DNA from 2 places in the Caldalkalibacillus salinus genome. Region 2 is predicted to be linked to the other one. Evidence: riboswitches for the same ligand, from Rfam matches in the RefSeq annotation. Region 2 holds a riboswitch; the other holds the start of a gene.
What was found. A riboswitch is a leader RNA that binds a small molecule or an ion and turns the genes downstream of it on or off. The one in region 2 is predicted to bind glycine.

Region 1 (4,434 bases), 430 kb from region 2:
GTTTTGACCCGGTATTATGGGAGGCGGATGAGCCAGATTGGTCCGCAGACGTCCAACACTTCTCACCTGAGGTTGAAAAAGAAATGACTCGCATAGCGGAACATGATGCACTAGCCTTTGTTTTTCCTCTGTGGTGGTGGAGTATGCCAGCCATGCTCAAGGGGTACATCGACCGTGTCTTCAACTATGGTTTCGCCTATGGCCCGAACAAACTTCAACATGAGCACGTGTTGTGGTTAAGTTTAGCAGGCGCGCCTGTAGAGCGATTTACGAAACGTCATTACGATGACATGATGACACATTATTTTAATGTTGGCTTAGCAGATTATGTCGGTATTAAAAGTTCAAAGTTTGAATTGTTTTACCAAACGATACATCCGACACAGGAGCACATTGAAGACCTATTAACACAAGCGTACAAGCTAGGGTTAAATTATCCTAAAGCTTAAGCGCCTATGTTTAATTTTCAAGTAGATAAACTTTTCCATATAAAATTATATTTGCTGTCCATGGTTAAACCGACTTAGAAATCTAGACATAAGTAGTGGCAGTGATATTAAGATGGGGGGGTCTCCTAATCTTGGTGGATGAAGGGTGACGTTCTGATGTGGGACCTTACCCGTAGGTTTAACCGTAATCGGTGATCTTGAACGTCCTCTCAGTGTCTGATGAGGGAGCAGGATATCCTTGGCGTGCATCCCCCAACTGACTGAGGTGGCCATCAAGTAGTAAGTTCCTGGTTGGACATGAGGAAGCACAAAGTGGCCTTCAGAAGAAACGATGGTGCCATACAAAGGTAACCCTTCCGGAATGGGCTTAGCAAACAATCCAACAAATACTATCCCCTTAAAAGGCGTCTCCGTATGAATCGTCCCTTCAATCGTGGGATCATGATGGGGCTTTTGCGCATGCCATCTGGTGAGATTTTGTAGAGAACGTAGTTGTTGATCCGTCTGTAATTGGGACTGTCTGAAGTGTGCAGGTGATACACCCACTCTATCCGTAAAACGAGTGGTAAATGTACCTAAGCTTTGTTGCCCAATCTCTAGTCCAATATCCCGTACACTCAGGTTGGTTTGTAGAAGTAAATCTTTCGCTTTTTGTAAACGTAAGGCGGACACGTAATATAGCGGAGACAAGCCGATTTGCTCTTTGAAGATACGTGAAAAATGGTACGGACTGTAGCCCGCATACTTAGCTAAATCCTGAAGGGCAAGCGGCTCGTGTATCTGCTCATGGATATAAGCGATCACGGCCTGTATTTCTGGATAGGGACCTTTCACTGTTATACGCCACCTTTTATACCGAACATGTTGTATGAAACATAAAAGCACAAAAAGATAAACAGATGAGAACGGATCGTGACGCTGTCTTGCCCCACTTTCCGTTCAGATATAAAACTGATTAATGAGTTATATAGATATGTTCGATAAAAGGGTTACAACTCCTTCCGAGAAACATATCCAAATCAAATATATATTGATGTTTATTCTGCTATCCTTTCTGATTAATGACTCTTAGACGGTGACGTGGTCAATTGTACTCTAGCCTCTGTTATAGCCGTTAAACGGCTCGTGTGGGGAGTGCCCACTGGTGCTTAACGGATACTAATCTTAAGCAGACGATGAATCCGAACAAGAGATACAACTGATAAGGTGCAGTGGCCCAACCCATGCCAATAACGAAACCAGCTAAGACAGCCCATAACACGTAAATATCTTGTTTCAGTACAAAAGGCTTACGCTGGGCAAGAACATCACGCAGGATCCCCCCACCCGCACCTGTAATAGCGGCTGCAAACATAATGGCTACTAACGGGAGCTCTATCGCTAAGGCGTGCATAGCCCCCTGAATAGCAAAGGCAGATAATCCGACAGCATCAAGAATATGCCATTTGCGTAAATGGCCCATAATATGACGCGGTAGAACAAAAATAACAGTGACTGTGATTATTGCGATGGTAAATAGGGTTGTTTGCTGCCATAACTCTGTAATCGGAATCCCGATAAATAAATTCCTAATGGCGCCTCCACCAAAGGAGGTGATAAACCCTAAAATATAAATGCCCACAATGTCATACTTTTCCTCCATGGCTACAAGTGCGCCACTCATAGCAAAAGCGATCGTTCCTATCACATTCAATACATCCCAAACCATGGTACAAACCTCCTCAGCTGTTGAATGATTATCGTGTTATCGCAACCTTCAAAGAAAATTTGTTAAGTCGGACACCACCACTAGATAAAACCTCTGTTTTCACAACGGTATGATTTTGATATTAAATAAAAGCGCAAAAAAGGACAGAAAAAAAGGTGTCATCATCACATTCATGAACCCTTTTCTCTGTCCTTTGACCTGAAAGTTTAGCCTTTTATATGGTCTCACATCATCTGCTATATGTGAACCATGATCATTGACAAACCATCGTAAAAGGCCTACCCCTTGGGTGGCTTGCGAGTCAGCTCATTAAACTGTTCACAAGCACTCTCCAGAGCTGCGTCCAACTGTAGTCTGTTGACCTGAGAGATTCATCTCTTATCTTTTAGAGATTTGCTCCTTCGGCGACGAATGGGCAACACTAGCCGTCCACTCGTACTCTCCCACAGTTATCATCCGCTCGTATTCTTTTTTCTTCACTCAATTTATACTATGGGAGTAAGGCTTGGTTTGTCAATCAATAATTTAATATTTTTGTTTGATAGATACTGATGAGCCTCACCCTCTACTCGTATGCGCCCTAATCTTATCCTCCTACATCTGCTAAACTCTTTTATGATTAGTCGCTATGATATAGATAGCAACGATGGCCATGGCTACAGCGATGCCGGACCCAATATTGAATAAACCTTTTTGTGCATACCAGACGATGGCGTACCCGATCGAACCGGCCATCAGTGCATAATAGAGGAACGCGATTAACGTTTTTCTAATAACGGCGCCTTCCTTACCCACTAAGCCGACAACGGCCGACGCTGCGACAACATTATGCACACAGATCATGTTTCCTGCTGCACCCCCAACCGCTTGAAGCGCCACAATCCATGTCGGGTCTACCCCAATCTGAGAACCAACGTCATACTGAAAGAGTGAAAACATCATATTACTGATGGTGTTACTCCCTGCTATAAAGGCGCCCAAGCCTCCGATAAAGGATGAGAACAGAGGCCAGTATTCACCGGCCAGAGCGGCCACACCGTTGGCCAGCTCAATCGGCATGCCCTCAAAGCCTGCTGCACCCCCACCAGAATTTAAGAACACTTGCACCATGGGGACGGTAAATATAAGGGCTGTGGACGCTGCAATCATCGTTTGACCGGATTGAGCCCACGCTTTCTTGTATGCGCTTACACTCATACCGTGAACAAAGTAGGTGATGAGTGATACGATCACAAAAATCGTCCCCGGTAAGTATAGTGGTTGAAAACTGGCACTAATCTCTGTCCCAAACATGTTGGGGATAGACACCGTCCAAGCCTGCATCCACTCTAAAAACGGAAGGGATTCTAATCTGGTTAACACGAGAAACAACCCTACAAGGATATAAGGGGACCACGCTCGAACCATACTCATGTGCCCGCTTTTATGAGCAATATCTTTAATTTCAATACTTCCCGTCCATTCGGGGTCCCACTTCGATCTCGCTTCGAAGTCCCACGCTTCCTCTTTCGATGGCATGAGGAAACCTTTTTTAGCAGCCGTCACGACGATTAAGAGCCCCACTAAACCACCGACCAGGGAAGGAAATTCAGGACCTAAGACGTTAGCCACAATGAGATAAGGAAGGGTCATCGCAAAGGCAGCAAACAAGGCAAATTTCCACACCTTAACCCCTTCTGAGAAAGACTTATTTTTGCCAAAAAATCTCGTCATGAAGGCGACGACAATTAAGGGGACCAAGGTGCCGACCACCATATGAAGCAGGGCCACTTTTGCTCCGATATCCGTCACTAAGACGAGTAGGTTGTCTGTAATCCCGGCTTGGTCTAACCCCGATTGGACACCGACTAGAATCGGAGTTCCTACAGCACCAAATGACACCGGTGTACTTTGGATTAACATGCCTGAAACGACAGCGGCCATGGCTGGGAATCCTAACCCGACCAGTAATGGGACCGCTACCGCTGCCGGCGTCCCGAACCCAGCCGACCCTTCAATGAAAGAACCGAACAACCAAGCAATAATAATGACTTGTATACGCCGGTCTGGTGAGATATCGGTAAACCCTCGGCGGATGGTTTTAAGACCGCCGCTTTCCTGCAATGTATTCAGGAGTAATATAGCCCCGAAGATAATGTACAGTAAAGTACCAGCTACCACGAGACCATTGATTGAAGCGGCAGCTACATTCGCCCCGGGTACTTGCCATACAAAAAGGGCAAGTAAAACAGCGACCACATATGAAATCGGCATCGCTTTACTTGCCGGCCACCTGAG
Region 2 (4,434 bases):
GCGAGATTGACATCTTCCACTGATCGATTAAGTTTAATGACAAACTCATTGAAAAATGGCTGATCATAAGGAATCTCCACCCCGTTAATGCCTTGCAATTGCTTTTTAGCGTACTGCGCTTTTTGGATGTTTTGCATGGCCATTTCCTGCACACCATTTTTACCTAAGGCTGTCATGGCCACCGAAGCTGCAATCGCGTTTAAAGCCTGGTTAGAGCAGATGTTAGAAGTCGCTTTTTCACGGCGGATATGCTGTTCACGGGCTTGAAGCGTTAATACAAATCCTCTTTGACCTGTGTCATCTTTCGTTTGCCCCACTAAACGACCCGGAATTTTACGCATCAATTTCTTTCTCACTGCGAAGTAGCCGCAATGGGGTCCACCGTATGCTGTAGGGATGCCAAACGGCTGTGCATCGCCAACCACAACGTCCGCACCGAACGCACCTGGGGGCTGTAATGTACCCAAGGCTAGCGGATTAGCACTGACGACCATTAATCCCTTGTGTTTATGGGCAATTCGTTCTACTTGTGCTAGATCCTCTAGGTGCCCAAAGAAATTCGGATACTGAACGAGAACCGCTGCCGTCTCTTCATCAGCCGCTTGATCTAGAGCAACAAGGTCCGTTACGCCAGCTCGAACGGGTACTTCTACTACATCTAAGCCCAAACCTTGAGCTGAAGTGTGGATGATCGCTCGTGCTTCAGGGTGTACAGCTTCAGAAACGACGATTTTTTTCTGCTTGCCGATCCCGGAGGCCATCGCTGCCGCTTCGGCTAAGGCCGTTGGGCCATCGTACATAGAGGAGTTGGCGACGTCCATGCCCGTCAGCTCACATATCATCGTTTGGAACTCGAATATGGCCTGAAGCTCCCCTTGGCTGATTTCCGGCTGATATGGCGTATAAGCCGTATAGAATTCTGAACGGGAGATCACATGATTCACAACACTAGGGATGTAATGATCATAGGCGCCTGCCCCTAAGAAGGACGTGAACGTCAACGTATCAGCATTCTTGTTAGCGAGCTGCATCATATAACGTGTCAATGCTGTTTCATCTAAAGCGGATATATTCATTTCTCCGTTGTAACGAATATCTTTAGGAATATCGTCAAATAAGTCTTCTATTGAAGAGACGCCGATGTCTTCTAACATCTCTCGTTGATCGACGTCTGTCATTGGTAGATAACGATGCTTCATCCATAACCCCTCCTCTTTGTCTGCTTGCGACGGTCTCTCTCACCGTGGCAAAAGGTTAACCTATGGCTTGCTCAGGGCTTTCTGTCATTAGCATGACAGTAACCCGTTTCAAAGGTTACTTCTGTCTTTTATAAAATGGTGTCTGTACCACTTGGGCCTTAACTTGTTTGTTTCGAATATGCACAGATACTTCTTGCCCTATCTCTGTGTATGCTTGATCTAAGAGCGCATGGCCTACGTTTTTTTTCAGCGTTGGAGATTGAGTCCCTGAAGTGACTGTTCCTATTTGATTATCTTCCACGTACACGGGGTAACCGTGACGAGGGATACCACGTTCAATCATCTCAATACCCACTAGTTTTCTTGGTGCACCATTCGTTTTCTGTTCTTTTAATACATCCTTACCGATAAAGTCTTCCGATTTGTTCGTTTTGACAGCGAAGCCGAGTCCCGCTTCAATCGGTGAGATATCGGCTGTTATCTCTTGCCCATATAACGGTAGTTTAGCTTCAAAACGCAACGTATCTCTTGCCCCTAAACCACATGGGATAACCCCTTTGTCTTCACCCGCTTTGAGAATCTCTTCCCATAGGTGGGGCGCATCTTCCGGTGCCACGTAAATTTCAAACCCATCTTCACCGGTGTAACCGGTACGTGACATGAGAACATTGACATCGGCTAATTGAACATGATCTTTGAACTTAAAGAATGTAATGGCGCTCAGGTCTTCGTCCGTTAACTGTTGTAAGACGTCTACTGCTACAGGACCCTGCATGGCCACCTGTGCGTATTGATGAGAGACATCTTCTACTTCCACATCACCTTCAACATGCTTCTGTAGCCACTCAACGTCTTTGTCAATATTCGCCGCGTTGATGACGATTAAGTAATCATGGTCTGCTTTTTTGTACAGAATGAGATCATCCACTGTCCCTCCGTCTGGGTAGCACATAATCGTGTACTGTGCTTTACCATCCACGAGTTTTGACACGTCGTTGGTGAGCATCTTCTGTAGGTAGCTAAAAGCGTCAGGTCCTTTTACTGCAACCTCACCCATGTGCGAGACGTCAAACAACCCTGCTGTTGTACGGACAGCATGGTGTTCTTCCTTGATACTAGAAAACTGTACAGGTAGCTCCCAGCCGCCAAAGTCAACCGTTTTGGCCCCGTATGTTTCATAAACCGGATACAGAGGAGTACGCTTTAATTCTGCCATTCTTACACCTCCAAATAGGATGAATATATGTATTCACTTAGCTTTTTAATGGTCAAAATCAAGACAAAAGAAAAGGACAGACGTATACATTGTATCCAAGTGTATACTCTGTCCGTTGTACCTGAGAGTTACCCCTATGAAGCAATGACTGTCAACAGTAGGGTTTCCCCTTTGGTGGCCTCTTTAAGGAGGCGCTCTCCAGAGGTGCGTCCTGTAAGAGTCTTTTTGCCTGAGAGATTCACCCCTTATGAGGGCTTGCTCCTTCGGCGCTACGATAAGGTATGGATGGCCTTTCGCAGTCTCTCCCCTTACAATCATTCGCCCGTATTCAATTTACTTTTCTTGACCATACTAGACATTAAACGTCAAATTTTTCACAGTTCTATCCTATCATTATTCTCTTGCGATTTCCACTTCTTTTTAAGCGCATGAAGCCCAGGCCGAACAGAAGACAAAAACTTTGAATAAAGGGTGTGTTAGCGTGAATATTCCAGTGCATTTTAATCACGAGTGGTTACCTGAAATGCAGCATAAAATAAAAAACGATGGCCCCTGGGATAAACAAGCGTTATTTGATCTCGCTTTACAGGCAGAAAAAAGCTTAATGATCTCGGATTTCGACACGCTCGAATGTCTTCGTCATCTCCCTCAGTTAGAGCCGTTCCCCCATCAGGTTGAAGCGGCTAAAAAAGTGATCACGGACATGCATGGCAAAGCAATATTGGCCGATGAAGTAGGACTCGGAAAAACGATAGAGGCTGGCCTGATCTTAAAAGAGTATATGGTGCGTGGACTCGTAAAGAAAGCCTTAATCTTAGTCCCTGCCTCACTGGTCATACAGTGGACAAGGGAGCTGACACAAAAGTTTGCCATCCCAGCTATGGCACAAAAAAAAGAATACATGTGGAAGCAGTACGACATTCTAGTGGCTTCAATGGATACGGCTAAGCGACCTCCGCATCGCGATCATGTACTAGAGCAGGACTACGACATGATCATCGTGGATGAAGCTCATAAATTAAAGAATAGCAAATCTAAAAACTACGAATTCATGAACCAATTGAAAAAGAAATATTGCTTACTCTTAACGGCCACGCCGGTACAGAACGAGATACAAGAGCTATTTAATCTCGTCTCTCTACTTCGCCCAGGCATATTGGGGAACACAGCTTCCTTCAGTAAAAACTATGTCAAAGGTAAAAGAGAGTCTAAGAACAACGAGCAACTGCATGCCCTGTTGGAAAAAGTCATGATTCGCAACATGCGTAAGGATGGGGACATTGCCTTCACGAAACGCTATGTGAATAATATCCAGCTCGACTTATCTGAGCCTGAACGTAAACTTTACAATGCAGTGACCTCGTTTGTACGAGAAAAATATAAACAAACTAACGGGGCTAGCAACGCCTTTTCTTTAATTACGTTACAAAGGGAAATTTGTAGCAGTCGCGAAGCCACGTTCCTCACGCTCTATCAAATGTATCAGAAGAGTGCGCCAGACTCACCCATGAGACAAAAAATATGGGACTTAATGAGCTTGATTAAAGCCATCAATACACACTCTAAGGCTGAAAAAATGATGGAATTGATTAAGCAGATTGACGATAAAGTCATTGTTTTCACTGGTTATCGTGCGACGCAGGACTATTTACAAAGAGTCCTATATGAAAATGGCATTACGTCTGTCCCATTCAGAGGGGGATTCAAACGTAATAAAAAAGATTGGATGACAGAATTATTCCAGCAAAGAGCTCAAGTCCTGATCGCCACTGAGGCTGGTGGAGAGGGCATTAACTTGCAGTTCTGCAACCACATTATCAATTATGACATGCCCTGGAACCCCATGCGCGTGGAGCAACGTATCGGTAGAATACACCGCTTAGGCCAAAATCGAGACGTGCATATATACAACCTGTCCACCAAAGGGACGATTGAAGAATATATACTATTTCTTCTTTATGAGAAAATTAATCTCTTTGAGATGGTCATTGGAGAGCTGGACGAAATTATCGACAAGAT

Region 1: another riboswitch for glycine. It lies ahead of JKM87_RS02470 (trimeric intracellular cation channel family protein); the one in region 2 lies ahead of gcvT (glycine cleavage system aminomethyltransferase GcvT).

The regions. Positions count from the first base shown of each region.
Region 1 is NZ_JAERVL010000001.1:534,699-539,132, reverse strand. Features, by position in the region: gene JKM87_RS02480 (NAD(P)H oxidoreductase) at 1-449, shown strand, start outside; gene JKM87_RS02475 (helix-turn-helix domain-containing protein) at 495-1,283, opposite strand; gene JKM87_RS02470 (trimeric intracellular cation channel family protein) at 1,564-2,157, opposite strand; glycine riboswitch at 2,342-2,494, opposite strand; glycine riboswitch at 2,498-2,613, opposite strand; gene JKM87_RS02465 (L-lactate permease) at 2,761-4,434, opposite strand, start outside.
Region 2 is NZ_JAERVL010000001.1:100,290-104,723, reverse strand. Features, by position in the region: gene gcvPA (aminomethyl-transferring glycine dehydrogenase subunit GcvPA) at 1-1,199, opposite strand, end outside; gene gcvT (glycine cleavage system aminomethyltransferase GcvT) at 1,315-2,415, opposite strand; glycine riboswitch at 2,522-2,619, opposite strand; glycine riboswitch at 2,623-2,733, opposite strand; gene JKM87_RS00435 (DEAD/DEAH box helicase) at 2,939-4,434, shown strand, end outside.